3 regions of the Paenibacillus rhizovicinus genome follow, and region 3 is predicted to be linked to each of the others. Evidence: riboswitches for the same ligand, from Rfam matches in the RefSeq annotation. Region 3 holds a riboswitch; each other region holds the start of a gene.
What was found. Region 3 has a riboswitch for ZMP and ZTP ahead of rpiB (ribose 5-phosphate isomerase B). Riboswitches for the same ligand answer to the same signal wherever they lie in the genome.
Positions count from the first base shown of each region.

Region 1: another riboswitch for ZMP and ZTP. It lies ahead of GZH47_RS20570 (bifunctional 5,10-methylenetetrahydrofolate dehydrogenase/5,10-methenyltetrahydrofolate cyclohydrolase); the one in region 3 lies ahead of rpiB (ribose 5-phosphate isomerase B).
Region 2: another riboswitch for ZMP and ZTP. It lies ahead of GZH47_RS30725 (DJ-1/PfpI family protein); the one in region 3 lies ahead of rpiB (ribose 5-phosphate isomerase B).

Region 1 covers NZ_CP048286.1:4,585,533-4,590,331, forward strand. The annotation lists gene GZH47_RS20545 (GNAT family N-acetyltransferase) at 1-204, shown strand, start outside; gene GZH47_RS20550 (zinc-dependent alcohol dehydrogenase) at 285-1,370, shown strand; gene GZH47_RS20555 (cupin domain-containing protein) at 1,370-1,702, shown strand; gene GZH47_RS20560 (phosphoesterase) at 1,771-2,283, shown strand; gene coaD (pantetheine-phosphate adenylyltransferase) at 2,280-2,756, shown strand; ZMP/ZTP riboswitch at 2,839-2,917, shown strand; gene GZH47_RS20570 (bifunctional 5,10-methylenetetrahydrofolate dehydrogenase/5,10-methenyltetrahydrofolate cyclohydrolase) at 2,984-3,832, shown strand; gene GZH47_RS20575 (outer membrane protein assembly factor BamB family protein) at 4,010-4,799, shown strand, end outside.
Region 2 covers NZ_CP048286.1:6,893,871-6,898,669, forward strand. The annotation lists gene GZH47_RS30710 (ABC transporter ATP-binding protein) at 1-311, opposite strand, end outside; gene GZH47_RS30715 (HAD family hydrolase) at 428-1,102, shown strand; gene GZH47_RS30720 (histidine--tRNA ligase) at 1,351-2,631, shown strand; gene GZH47_RS30725 (DJ-1/PfpI family protein) at 2,726-3,313, opposite strand; ZMP/ZTP riboswitch at 3,373-3,451, opposite strand; gene msrA (peptide-methionine (S)-S-oxide reductase MsrA) at 3,547-4,521, shown strand; gene GZH47_RS30735 (SDR family NAD(P)-dependent oxidoreductase) at 4,556-4,799, opposite strand, start outside.
Region 3 covers NZ_CP048286.1:4,016,026-4,020,824, reverse strand. The annotation lists gene GZH47_RS18070 (serine hydroxymethyltransferase) at 103-1,350, opposite strand; gene GZH47_RS18065 (TIGR01440 family protein) at 1,451-2,053, opposite strand; gene rpiB (ribose 5-phosphate isomerase B) at 2,066-2,533, opposite strand; ZMP/ZTP riboswitch at 2,654-2,736, opposite strand; gene GZH47_RS18055 (low molecular weight protein arginine phosphatase) at 2,853-3,434, opposite strand; gene GZH47_RS18050 (manganese efflux pump MntP) at 3,472-4,032, opposite strand; gene GZH47_RS18045 (L-threonylcarbamoyladenylate synthase) at 4,418-4,799, opposite strand, start outside.

The DNA.
Region 1 (4,799 bases), 570 kb from region 3:
GCGACGCAAGCGGCTTCCGGCATGATCGGGTATCTGTTCGGACAGGGACTGGCGGAGGAATTGAACGCCATCGCCCTCACGCATAACGCGGCGTCCAACCGGGTCATCGTCAAATGCGGCTTCCAGCCGGTCGGCGACATCGCGATCGACGGCGAGACGTATCATCACTATAAGTTGTTGCGAAACGGGTTTGGGACTTTCTAGATTCCCCGCGGAATGCTACCATGGAATCATTGAACGATTATGCACAATATGGGTTTGAAGCCAACAGGGATCATGCACAAATGAACCGAACCGCACGAATCGAATCGTCGAGGGGAGATCATTACATGCAGGCGCTCATCTATGAAGGACCGCAAGAAATGGCCATCAGGGAAACGGACAAGCCCGTACCCGGCGAAGACGAGATTCTGATCCGCGTCGCGTACTCCGGGATTTGCGGATCGGAGCTCAGCGGATATTTAGGGCGGAACTCGCTCCGCAAGCCGCCGCTTATCTTCGGCCACGAGTTCTCCGGCACGATTGCGGAGATCGGCAGCCGGGCCGAAGCGGAGGGCCGCTGGCGGATCGGCCAGCGCGTCACGGCTAATCCGCTGGTGACTTGCGGACAATGCGAACCTTGCGCGACAGGCAGGCAGCAGCTGTGCGCCTCTCGTAAGCTGTTGTCCGCCGCGCTGCCCGGCAGCAACGCGGAGTATGTCAAGATCCCGGCGGCGTTCGTATACGCCGTGCCGGATTCGATCACGCTGCAGCAAGCGGCCATGACGGAGCCTGCCGCCTGCGCGATCCGCGCGGCGGAGCTGGCGGCGCTCAAACCGTCGGATACGGTGCTGATCGTCGGCATGGGACCGATCGGGCTGCTCGCGCTGCAAGCGGTGCGCCAGCATGGCGTGCAGGACGTGATCGCCGTCGACATGAACGCGGACCGATTGCAGATCGCCTCCAAGCTCGGCGCGAGGCATATCGTCTGTCCGGGAGCAGGCGTCGATACGCTGGAAGAAGTGAAACGGCTGACCGGCGGAGCGGGCGTTAACGCCGCCATCGACGCGGTTGGCTCGGGCGCGACGCGCAAGCAGTGCGTGCTTGCCTGCAAAGGCGGCGGACGCACCGTGTTCACGGGGCTGCACGAGGAAGAATCGACGCTGCCGATCAATATCGCGATTCGGAACGAAGTGACGATGACGGGCGCTTTTGCCTACTCCGCCACGAACTTCCGGACGGCGCTCAAGTGGATCGAAGAAGGACGCATCGGGCTTGCCGAGGGCGTGATCGAAGCGCCGCTTGAGGAAGGCGGCCGCTGGTTCGAGACGCTGCTGAAGCAGCCGGGCCATGTATCGAAAGTGTTACTTATACCAGGAGGTGGGGCATAATGCCGCGTTTTGAGGAATGGCATACGTCGGGTCCCGGCGTCGAACGGAAGATTTTCAAGCCGGGCAAGACGATCATGAGCATGATGGTAACGATGAAGTCCGGCGCGATCGGAAAAGCGCATTCGCATCCGCACGAGCAGCTGTCGTACGTCGTCAGCGGCAGGCTGCAGCTGGAGATGAACGGTGAATTCTCGGTGGCCGAAGCGGGAGAGCAGTTCGTCATTCCCGGCGACGCGGTGCATGAGGTGACGGCGCTGGAAGATACGGTCGTCGTCGAAACGTTCACTCCGCTGCGCGCGGATTTGCTGGCGACCATTACGGACAGCGAGTAACGTACTGTAGAAACGTACGTACGAGCAGAAGCTTAGCGGCAGCGTACATCCAAGGAGCGTGTTCTCTCTTGCAAAAGGTATTTTTCATATCCGACCATCATTTCGGCCATAAGCATATTATCGATTTTGAAACGCGGCCGTTCTCGAACGTCGACGAGATGAACGAAACGATGATCGAGCGATGGAATGCGGTCGTCGGCAAGGACGACAAGGTGTTTCATCTCGGCGATTTCTCGTTTCTGAACCGGGACAAGACGGCGGCCATCGTATCGCGGCTCAACGGCTACAAGCATCTCATTCTCGGCAATCACGACCGGGGCCGCTCGCGCCAATGGTGGCTGGACGTCGGCTTCGACGAGGTGAGCGAGCATCCGGTCATCTACAAGGACTTCTTCTTCCTCTCGCACGAGCCGATGTACATGAACAAGCATATGCCTTACGTCAACGTGCACGGGCATATCCATGGGCAGAAATACGAGAGCGTCAATTACTTCAACGTCAGCGTGGAGCATTGGGATTACACGCCGCTCACCTTCGAGCAGATCCGCGATGCCGTCGTGCCGAGCGAGGAACAGGGATGAAAGTCGTCTATGCGGGAAGCTTCGATCCCATCACGCTGGGGCATATTTCGGTCATTGAGCGGGCATGCAGCCTGTTCGACGAGGTCCATGTCATTATTGCGAACAACCGCAGCAAGAAGCATTACTTCGACATCGCGCAGCGCACCGAGCTCGTGCAGCTGTCGATCGCGCATATGAGCAATACGGTCGTCGTGCCGTTCGAGGGCATCGTGGCGGATTACGTGAACGCGAACGACGTGAAAGCCGTTATTCGGGGCATCCGCAATTCCACGGACCTTGAATACGAGCTGCAGCTGGAGCAATACATGCGCAGCACGACGAAGGCGGACACCGTCTACCTGTCGCCGTACGTGAAAGACACGCAGACGAGCAGCTCGCTCGTGCGCATGTTCCTGCAATCGAACAAAACCGAGCTGGCACAGGCATACATGCACCGGGATGCGTATGCGCGAATGGTGACGTTCACGGTGTAAGGGAGCGGCGCGAGGGCAGCGCAAGGCACGGCGGGCAGTTGCCCGAACGGACGGCTTGGCGTATAATACTACCAACGATTCAATAGCGAGTGTGACTGGCGTAACGCGGCGAACCGCGGGGGAGCACATCGTTCATACGGCCGTACGCCTGGGCAGAGGTAAGGGAGCAATATTCCCTTGCCTCTTTCTGTTTTTCTAGCAGCGTACAACCGAAAGGATGATGGAACATGTCTCATGCGGAAAAGCTTATTTTGGACGGAAACGCGGTCGCGGCCGGCATCAAGGAACAGCTGGAAGCGCGCATCGCAAGGCTGGCGGAGCGGGGGATCACGCCGTGTCTGGCTACGATTCTGGTCGGCGGGGACCCTTCCTCCGCCACGTACGTCAGGATGAAAGGCAATGCGTGCAAGCGGCTTGGCATCTCGTCGATTCGCGTGGAGCTGCCGGCGAGCACGACGACGGAGGAGCTCATTGCCGCCATTCGTAAACTGAACGACGACAAGTCGGTGCACGGCATTCTGCTGCAGCATCCGGTGCCGCACGGGATCGACGAGCGCGCGGCGTTCGAGGCGATCGCGATCGAGAAGGACGTCGATGGCGTGACCACGCTCGGCTTCGCGCAGAACGCCTTCGGCTTCGCGGATTATCCATCCTGCACGCCGGCGGCGATTATGGCGATATTGGCGCATTACAAGCTTCCGATCCGGGGCCGTCATGCCGTCGTCATCGGCAGAAGTCCCATTCTCGGCAAGCCCGTCTCCGCCATGCTGCTGAACGCGGACGCGACGGTGACGACCTGCCATTCCAGAACGGAGGATCTCGCCTCCATCGTCCGTCTTGCGGACATCGTCGTCGCTGCCGTAGGCAAGCCGAAATTCGTGCAGGGCGACTGGATTAAGCCCGGTGCCGTCGTGCTGGACGCCGGATATAATCCCGGCAATGTCGGCGATGTAGATTACGAGGCGTGCATGGCGAATGCTTCCGCGATCACGCCTGTGCCGGCAGGCGTCGGCCCGGTAACGATCGCGACGCTGCTGAAGCATACGGTGGACGCGGCGGAGAAGTTCGGGGGTTAAGAAGCAGGAGAGCTGCAAAGGTCAGAAGCCGGCTTGTTCCCGATGGGGTTCAAGCTGGCTTCTTTGCGCTGTCATGAACGCTGGAAGCCGGATTTTCCCGGGAAGAGATGAAACCTTTCGGAACGGCTGCCCGTCTAGGAGTGGACAGCAGTCGAATTCCGAAGGAGGCTTATCCTTATGCGCAAATTTAAACATTCCTTGCTCGGCGTGCTTGCAGCCGGGCTGGTCGCCGCATCGCTAGGGGCCGGAGGCACGGCTTCCGCGCAATACGGCAGCGAGCCGAGCTACAGCCTGGAGACGAACTACGGCTTCGAAAATAAAGTACCGACGGCCAAGGCGCTCTGGAGCGCGGAGCTTGATCTCCCTTCCGGCACGGAACGCATCCAATATCCGCCCGCCGTGGGCGAGACCAATCTCTATTACATCAAGAGCGGCGCACTCGTTGCGCGGAGCATCGCTTCCGGCAAGACGCTGTGGTCGTTCGGCGCCAAGCTGCTGCCGGGCTCGGCCGTCATTGCCGGGAGCTTCGTCTATGCGGGCAGCGCCGATGGCAGCGTGTATAAGGTGAATCCGTCGACGGGCTCGGGCACCCGCATCTATCAGTCGAAAGAGAAGCAGCTCGTCTCGCTCAAGGCGGACGGCTCTACGCTGTACGCGTCATCGAACAGCGGGCTGGCATCGATTAATTTGGCGACTGGCAAATTGAATTGGACAGCCGGGAGCGATGCGGTCGGCCATAACGGAATGACCATTCTCGGCAGCATGCTGCTTGTCGGCACCTTCGAGTCGGGCGCGATCACGGTGAACACGTTCTATGCCATCGACAAGGCGACGGGCAAGACGCTGTGGAAGCTGGAGGGCAGCCACGACAAGCTGCTGAAGGCGGACGGAGATACGCTGTACTTCAATAACGACTGGCCGCATACCGACGAATCCGCCTATGTGGCGACGATCGATATCGTCAGCG
Region 2 (4,799 bases), 2.9 Mb from region 3:
GCAGCGCCGGAGACGAGCTCCCGAACGTTCTCCGAAACATTGGAGCGATGGCGGGCCGATACAGCCGCTTTCCGTTTCACTTGACGGCCAAGCCTTGACATGAAAACAGCTTGCACGGCCCAGATAAGCAGCACGATCATACCGAGCAGAGGCTGCAATGATAACAGAATGATCGACCCGACAATGACGGTCACGACATGAAACAAGGTAAATCCGAGCTGACCGTTCACCATATTCGTGATATAACGGGTATCGTCAAGCACGCGAGTGAGCAGATCGCCGGTGCGATTGCCGTTAGATTTGCTCGTTATTTCGCGGCATTTCGCAGAATATAGGAAAAACTTGGGATTCCTAGCAGGGGTTCGGCATCCACGATTCGAATAAGGTTTACGAAGAGAACGGAGGGGTTGAACTGGCGATCAAAGCAATCTTCTTTGATTTATTCGAAACGCTGATCACCGAATTCGCGGACGGGCGAAGAATGTCGAATCGCAAGCATGATTACGAGAAGCTGCTTGGGCTGACGCACGAACAATTCAGAAGAGAATGGACACTGCGCCAGGACCGGCGGATGAACGGAGCATTCGCGTCGTTCCCGGACGTGCTCCGGGATATCGTCGTATCCAACCGGTCGAGCGTCAATGAAGAGGCGATCGAAGAATTATTTCAAGCCCGGCTTGAGGAGAAACGGCTTCCTTTTCGCCAAATCCGTCCCGATATCATCGAGCTGCTTGAAACCGTGCAGGGCATGGGGTTGAAAGTCGGATTGATCAGCAATTGCACGTCCGAAGAAGTGGGAGCTTGGCAAGATTCGGAGCTGGCTCCATACTTCGACGACTGCGTATTCTCCTTCGAGGTCCATTGCAGCAAGCCGGATGCCGCGATATACGCGCTGGCTTGCAGCCGGCTCGAAGTCCTGCCGGAAGAATCCGTATTCGTGGGAGACGGCGGGTCAAACGAGCTGGAAGGCGCTCGACGGGCGGGGCTTCATGCGTGTCATGCCTTCTGGTTTAACACGTATATCGGGAGCGAATTCGTGAAGCTGGCATCGCCGAGCGAAGTCTTGAATGTCTTGCGTGCATGCGTAATCAAGGCAAACTGAGGCTTGCAAAGCCATACGCCAATGCGCTATACTTTCGCTAATCCATCCCGCAATTGAAGGAGATCTCGCCATGCAGACGATTATGCGCAATCCGCTTCATCATCACAAGCAGCGTTAGCACGCCTGTTCATATACAGGGCGGGCTAACGCGTTTCGCGTTGGCCTCCCTGCGGCATACGAACGCGCAGGACCAAGAGGTCCTGCGCGTTTTTTTTATTATTTTCAAACGAAGAAAGGATCGGATGAGGATGCAAAACGTGAAAGGAACCTATGATTATTTCGGCCGGGAGCAGGCCATTCGCAAGCAGGTGCAGCAAACGCTGCAGGAGGTTTTCGAGCTGTATGATTTCGACGGCATGGAATCGACGATTCTGAACGAGCTCGATCTGTTGACTTCGAAGTACGCGGGAGGAGAAGAGATTCTGAAGGAAATGTACCAATTGACCGATCAAGGCAGCCGAAGCCTCGGTCTGCGGTATGATCTGACCATTCCGTTCGCGAAAGTGATGGCGCTCAATTCGGGAATCGAGCTTCCGTTCAAGCGCTACGAGATCGGCAAAGTGTTTCGGGACGGTCCCGTGAAACGCGGGCGGCTGCGCGAATTCATGCAATGCGACGCGGATGTCGTCGGCATTCAAGGTCCACAAGCCGAAGCCGAGCTCATGCAGCTGGCTGCGGAAGTATTCGAACGTTTGGAAATTCCGGTTCGGCTCAAGTGGAACAACCGCCGGTTCCTTGGGGAAGTGCTGGAAGCGATCGGGATTCAGCCGGGCATGATGCTCACCGTGATGCTGACGCTCGATAAAGCAGCGAAAATCGGCATCGAGGGAGTAAGGGAGGAGCTCCTGTCCAAAGGCGCGGACGCCGACACCGCGAATGAACTCATCGCCCTCGTCGATCGCGCAAATCCGACTTTCGGGGAGGTTGCAAGCCGATACGGCTTGACGGCGTCGCCCGGAGCGCTCGAAGCGGCGGCGCTTCAGGACCTGATCCAGAAGCTGGGGCTCGATTCGATATGCGAATTCGATCCGTTTCTGTCGCGCGGACTTTCGTTCTACACGGGCACGGTGTACGAATTGTTCGATGCAACGGGAGGCTTCGCTTCCAGCTTGAGCGGCGGAGGCCGGTACGATGCTGTAATCGGGCAGTTGATCGGGAAGGATGAGATTCCTTATCCGACGGTCGGCATTTCGTTCGGCATGGAATCGATCATGGAACTGCTCCGTGATCGGCCGCAGCGGACGGATCGCCGGATCGTCATGGTTATCCCGATCGGCGATACCATTCCCCAAGCGCTTAGAGCCGCAGGCGAACTGCGAAGCAATGGCATCCGCACGCGAGTGGAGACGGCGGGGCGCAAGTTAAAGAAATCGCTGGCGGGCGCTTCGTCTAAAGGCATCCGGTATGTGATTCTGATCGGCGAGAGCGAAGCTGCGGCGAACTGCCTGCGATTGAAGGATATGAACGGGATGACGGAGTCGGTCGTGAGCATGGAAGAAGCGGTTCGGCTGCTTCGGCAAAGCCTGTAATGGGCTCGCATACGAATATCGGCATGCAAACGCGCAGAACGAAGAGGTTATGCGCGTCTTGCCGATATGGTTCGAATCGTTCGGTTGAGCGGAACTATACTTGCTTGTTAAGGTTACCAGCTTGATAGAATGGATAATCGATGATTCCTTGAACGCGTTCGACGAAGCGTTGATCGGTGAGCGATTCAACGAAGTATAATCCGATGTCCAATGAAGTTCCGGCGCCGCCGGACATGAAAATATCGCCGTCCCTCACAATCCGCTCTTGGATTACTTCCGCGCAATACGGACGTAAGAGCTCGTAGGCGGATGGATTCGTTGTTGCCCGCTTTCCAATCAAGAAACCTGCCGCACCGAACAAGAGAGAACCCGTGCAGACAGAAACCTTATAGTTTACGTCTCGCGCGGTTTGGATCCAAGCGATGAACGCTGGATCATGCCGCAATGTTCTTGTTGCCATGCCGCCGGGAATGAAGACAACGTCGTATTGGGATAAATCCGGATAGACATGATGAATCTGAACGGTCATGCCGCGATCGTCCGTGATGAACTCCTTATTGGAGCAAAAGTCCCAAGTTAGATCTTCTACTTTTCCTAGAACGCGTATCCAGGCGACAACCTCATAGAACCCTGCAAAATCCATCGTCGTCATTTGATCGAACATCACGTAAGCCAATTTCATCTTCCCATACCGCCTCTCATCGTAGTGGAAAACAAAAAAAGCACCTGATCTGGAATCAGCTGCTTTGCCCAGGCGAACGGCATATGAGATATGTGCTCCCTCGTGGTACTCCACGTTTCGCCAGTTACACATACCGGAACTTCTTATTTCACTTGTATCAGAAAATTTTAATCATTACAATGATGAAATATGATCGCTATGACAAAAAAACATTAACGGAGGTGCGCCAATCGGTGAAAATCGGGAATCACGAGACGCGGCTGGCAACGTTCGCAGGCGGCTGTTTCTGGTGCATGGTCAAGCCGTTCGATGAATGGCCGGGAATAGAATCGGTCGTTGCCGGCTATACGGGCGGACACACGGAGAATCCCACCTATGCGGAAGTCGGCAGCGAAACGACAGGCCATTACGAGGCGGTGCAAATCGCTTATCAGCCGGCGATCTTCCCGTATGAACGGCTCCTGGACATCTATTGGCAGCAGATCGATCCGACGGACGACGGCGGACAGTTTCAAGACCGCGGCCATTCTTACCGAACGGCGATTTTCGTGCATGACGAACAGCAGCGCGCGCAGGCGGAAGCTTCCAAGCTCGAGCTGCGGAAGAGCGGGCGCTTCAAGCGTCCGATCGTCACGGAGATTCTGAACGCAGGGACGTTCTATCCGGCGGAAGACGAGCATCAGGACTATTATAAGACGCACCGCAGAAACTACAATTTGTACGTGGAAGGCTCGGGAAGAGAAGCATTCGCCAATCGAAGCTGGCGCGGCGAGAAAGATAAAGCTGCGTTGCAGCGCCGATTGACCGAGCTGCAGTTCAAGGTGACGCAGCTGAACGAGGACGAACCGGCCTTCGAGAACGAGTATTGGAACAACGCGCACGAAGGGATTTACGCCGATGTCGTAAATGGCGACGCGCTGTTCAGCACGATCGACCAATTCAATTCCGGCACGGGGTGGCCCAGTTTCAGCAAACCGATCGAAGAAGGCATCGTCCGCAAGGAAGCCGAATTCAGCGGAGGCCAAGTACGAACGATCCTTCGCGCCCGTTTATCGGGTTCGTATTTGGGGCCGTTCATTCAAGACGTTCCATCCGGGACGATGCCGTATTACCGGGTCAATTCCGCATCACTGCGCTTCATTCCGCTTGAGCGGCTGGATGCGGAAGGATACGGGCGGTTTGCGCAAGGATTTGGCGGGAAAGCATGAAGCCGTTGGATCGGTCGCGGTTCGTGCGAAAAGCTTATTCTTCGTAGATCATTTTGCGCGTCATGCCGCCGTCGATCACGAGATTCGTACCCGTTACGAAATCATTGGCCGGATCGGTCAAATAGAGGCAGGCTCTGGCGATATCGTCAGGCTTGCCTACGCGCTGAGCGGGATGCTGAGCATGATCGACGGGCTTCAAGGCATCGTAATCGCCGGTTTCGATCCAACCCGGACTGATGGCATTGACCTGAACGCGGTCCGGTCCGAGCGACACCGCA
Region 3 (4,799 bases):
AGCCACCGGCCTGCTGCGCGGGGCAGCGGCCGATGGCTTTCATTGGGATGTTCGCGTTCCGCGCAGCGCCGGGAAATAGGCTGGCTGCAGCACGAAGGGCGATTAGTATGCGATGCCCGGGTACAGCGGGTATTGCGATACAAGGTCGCTGACCATGCCGCGCGCTTTGTTCAGCACGGCTTCGTCTTTCGGGTTCTTCAGCGTCATCGCGATGACTTCCGCGATCGTCTTCATCGCCTCTACGCCCATGCCGCGGGATGTTGCCGCCGGCGTACCGATACGGATGCCGCTCGTGATGAACGGGCTCGTAGGATCGAACGGGATAGCGTTTTTGTTAACGGTGATTTGAACGGAATCCAATACATGCTCCGCGTCTTTCCCCGTGATGTTCAGATTGCGCAGGTCGATCAGCATGAGGTGGTTGTCCGTGCCGCCGGATACGATGTTGATGCCTTGCGCGATCAGCGCTTCAGCCAGCGCTTGCGCGTTGTCGATCACGTTCTTGCCGTATTCCTTGAACGAAGGCTGAAGCGCTTCGCCGAAAGCCACCGCTTTGGCAGCGATGATGTGCATCAGCGGGCCGCCTTGGGAGCCCGGGAATACAGCTTTGTCGATCGCCTGCGCCCATGCTTTGCGGCACAGGATCATGCCGCCGCGCGGTCCGCGGAGCGTTTTGTGCGTCGTCGTCGTAACGAAGTGCGCATGCGGCACCGGGCTCGGGTGAAGACCCGCCGCGACCAGACCCGCGATATGCGCCATGTCGACGAAGAGCAGCGCGCCTACGTCGTTCGCGATTTTGCCGAGCTCTTCGAAATCGATGATGCGCGGGTAAGCGGACGCGCCTGCAACGATCATGCGCGGACGGTGCTTGAACGCCAGCTTGCGGACTTCCGCATAATCGATCGTGAACGTATCTTCGCTAACGCCGTAAGGAACGAAATTGTAAAGGAGGCCGGATGCGTTAACCGGGCTGCCGTGCGTCAAGTGGCCGCCGTGCGCAAGGTTCATGCCCAGCACCGTGTCGCCAGGGTTCAACGCAGCCAAGTAAACCGCCATGTTCGCTTGCGCGCCGGAATGCGGCTGTACGTTCGCGTGCTCGGCGCCGAACAGTTCCTTCGCACGGTTGCGTGCGATATCTTCCGCGATATCCACGTGCTCGCAGCCGCCATAGTAACGTTTGCCCGGGTAGCCTTCCGCGTATTTGTTCGTCAGAACGGAGCCCATTGCTTCAAGAACCGCTTCGGACACGATGTTCTCGGATGCGATCAGCTCGATGTTGTCGCGCTGGCGCTGCAGCTCCAGGCCCATTGCTTTCAGAATTTCAGGATCTTGCTTACGTAGGTTTTCCATGATTGTATATCCTCCTAAAGTTTATTTAACGCAGTTCCGTGCGAAGCGTTTACGTACTAGTCAACATACGGCATCGAAAACCTGCGCTTATTCAAAATGGTTAGTCGCAATTGCCGTTCGCGGCATCCGCCTTCGAATCGAGGGCATAGACCGCGCGTTCGCCGCCGATCAGCTTCGGACGCGTGAACGCCATCGTCAGATGAGCCGACCCGATGGACCGGATCGACGGCCGCACGGGGACGGCCACGCGCTTCAAATGCATGCCGATAAACGTATCGCCGATATCGATGCCGGCATGCGCCTGCACCGTTTCGACAAGACAAGCATCCGACAGCGCACGGAACGCATGCGCCGCCATGGAGCCGCCGGCCTTGCGCACGGGGACGGCCGAGACGAGCTCGAGCCCGTACCGTTCCGCCGCCTCCCGTTCGATAACGAGTGCCCGGTTCAAATGCTCGCAGCATTGAAACACGGGATAAAACCCAACGTCGCGCCGGACCGCTTCGATGCCGGCATAAATCGCCTCCGCCGTCTCCGGCGTGCCGGATGTGCCGATCCGCTCGCCCAGCACCTCGCTCGTGGAGACGCCGATGACGAGCAGCTGTCCTTGACGCAAGCTTGCGGCTTCCGCCAACTCGCGGACTACCGTCTCCACGTCCTTAGCCAGCTGCGCCGAATTCCATGCCGTTCCCGTTTCGCTCACGGTATCCGCTCCTTATTCCGCGTGAACCGGCTGCGCGTATTTCGCTTCGATCCGCTGCACCTTGCTCAAGCGGCCGACATGGCGCTCGCCGTTCGAAAACGGCGTTTCCAGCCAGATGCGAATGATTTCCTGCGCGATGCCGGGTCCGATGACGCGTTCGCCCATGGCCAGCACGTTCGTGTCGTTATGATCCCGCGTCGCTTGCGCCGAGAACATGTCATGCACGAGCGCGCAGCGGATGCCGGTCACTTTGTTGGCCGCGATCGACATGCCGATGCCGGTGCCGCAAATGAGAATGCCGCGATCCGCTTTCCCTTCCGCGACAAGCTCACATACCGGAAGCGCATAATCCGGATAGTCGACGGACTGCTCGCAGTCACAGCCGACGTCCTCGACTTCATGGCCGAGCGATTGAATGAAGGGGACGACGATTTCTTTCAGGCTGTAGCCCCCATGGTCTGCTCCGATGGCGATTTTCATACTTGCCTATACCTCCCATTTGAAACCGCGCGATGGCGGAAATTGTCGATTCACAATGGTCTTAGTATACCTGATTTCGCCGGAAAAGACGAAAAAAGAGCGAGCATGCTTACGCACGCTGCTCTTTGCCCAGGCGACCGGCCGTATGATCCGATGCTCCACCGTGGTTGGACCCACTTTCGTCGCCAGTTACATCGGAAACCGTCTTTAATTGCTTTTATCATACCGGATCGCGCCGGCAAAATCAATGGAATTAAGAAGAAACGGCTGACGCCCGCTAAGCGGCGCAGCAAGCTTCTCCCCCGCATAAGGCTCGCCGTTATTTGCGATGCTGCAGGCGGTCGAGCAGCTTGCGAAGAGCCGCTTCGATCTCGGCCGCGCTGTCTTCGTAAATCTGCAGCGAGCCGCCGAAAGGGTCAGCAATATCGAAGCTCGGAATGGCAGCTTCCAGCTCCAGCAGCCTGCCGCGTTCCTCTTCCGTCAATTGTCCGCCGAGCGCCTGCTTCATCTGGAAATCCGTGTAGAGGCTTTCCAACTCCGCAATGCGCCGCTCGCCTTCTTCGTCGCGATGGGCATACTCCAGCAGCGTATACGTCTTGTCCACGGCGCTCGGAAAGCGCTGCAGCAGATTGCCTTTATGGCCGGCGGTCATCGTCAATATGAGATCGGCCCAAGTCACGGAGCCGTTATCGAGCGCCGTGGAGCCGTTGTTGTGCTGAATGCTGCGGCGCCGAAGCACGGACTGCGCATTCGCCGAGACCGGCAGACCGTCGACGGTCGATACGCCGGCCGAACGCACTTCCAAGGCCATGCCGCGTTCCTGCGCCATCGCCCGGAGCATCGCTTCCGCCATCGGCGAGCGGCAGGTATTGCCTGTACATACGAACAAGATCCGTTTCATGCGAAAAACCTCCTAGGGTGATGATCAAGATACGGTGTCAGAATATTATAAGCAGCCCGAACGTAAATAAAATGACGCCGCCAATGGCTTCTCCATATTCGCCGAAGCTGGATCTGACCTTGCGGCCGATCATGAGCCCGGCGATGGACATGCATCCGCCGGCCACCCCGAATAGCAGCACCGCGAGCAGCATATCCACGGCGAACATGCCAAGCGACAGCCCGACCGAGAAGGAGTCGATGCTGACGCTGAGCGCGAAGATCAGCATGCCCCAAGCGCTGCGGTGGTTAATGGACGTCACCGCGTCGCCTCGGAGCGAGCTATAGATCATATGGCCGCCGAGCAGCAGGAGCAGCCCGCCCGCAACCGAAGTCGCCACGCCGCCTAGCAGCGAGCCGACGTATTGTCCGGTGAAAATCCCCATAATCGGCATCAGGATATGAAAAAGCGCGATCAATGCGCTCAATTTGAAAATATCCAATAGCCGAATGCCCTTAAGCCCGATGCCCACGCCCAGCGAAAAAGCGTCCATCCCGAGCGCCAACGCGATAATAACCAGCGTTAGCAGCTGTCCGGCATGCATGCCTGCCTCCACCATCCGATCCACTCCCTGTCCATCATCTCATCCAAGCATATGCGGACAAGATGGGAAAGATGACCAACGGGCGGGATGGCGGGGCGGGAGTGGGTGCGTGAGCGCGTGCTGGTTGAGCGTGCCGCGTTAACTTGCTGTGTGAGCGGACTGCGAATGCGGACTGCGAATGCGGACTGCGAATGCGGACTGCGAATGCGGACTGCGAATGCGGACTGCGAATGCGGACTGCGTGAGCTTGTGCCGCGTGAGCTTGCTGCGAGAGCATGCCGCGTGAGCTCGCTGCAAGAGCATGCTGCGAGAGCATGCCGCGTGAGCTCGCTGCAAGAGCATGCTGTGAGAGCGTGTGCTGCGTGAATGCGGCGCACGCGCGGCGGGTTCTGCCGCCGCGCTAGACGTGGACGACCGCGTGGCCGGCAGCCTTGGCCAGGCGGTTCATGAGCGCGTGCCCGATGCCTTGCTCGGGGCACGTCTCGGCCCAGATGCGCTGCACGCCCTGCGCATCGAACTCGCGCAGCGAGGCGTACAAGCCGTGCGCGGCGGTATCGAGCCGCGCCAGGCTGCCGACGACGAGCACGCAGTCGGCGTCGTACCGAGCGGCATGCTCGGCAAAGGCGAGCACGCCCGTCCGCTCGCCGCTCTCCCGCGCCGCGCGGACGGCCGCCCCGATCCAGGCGGCGACCGCGTCCGGCTCGCCTTTGACCAGCTGCATATGCCCTTGCGGCGCATAATGCGCGTATTTCATGCCGGGCGAGCGCGGAGCCTGCCCGGCC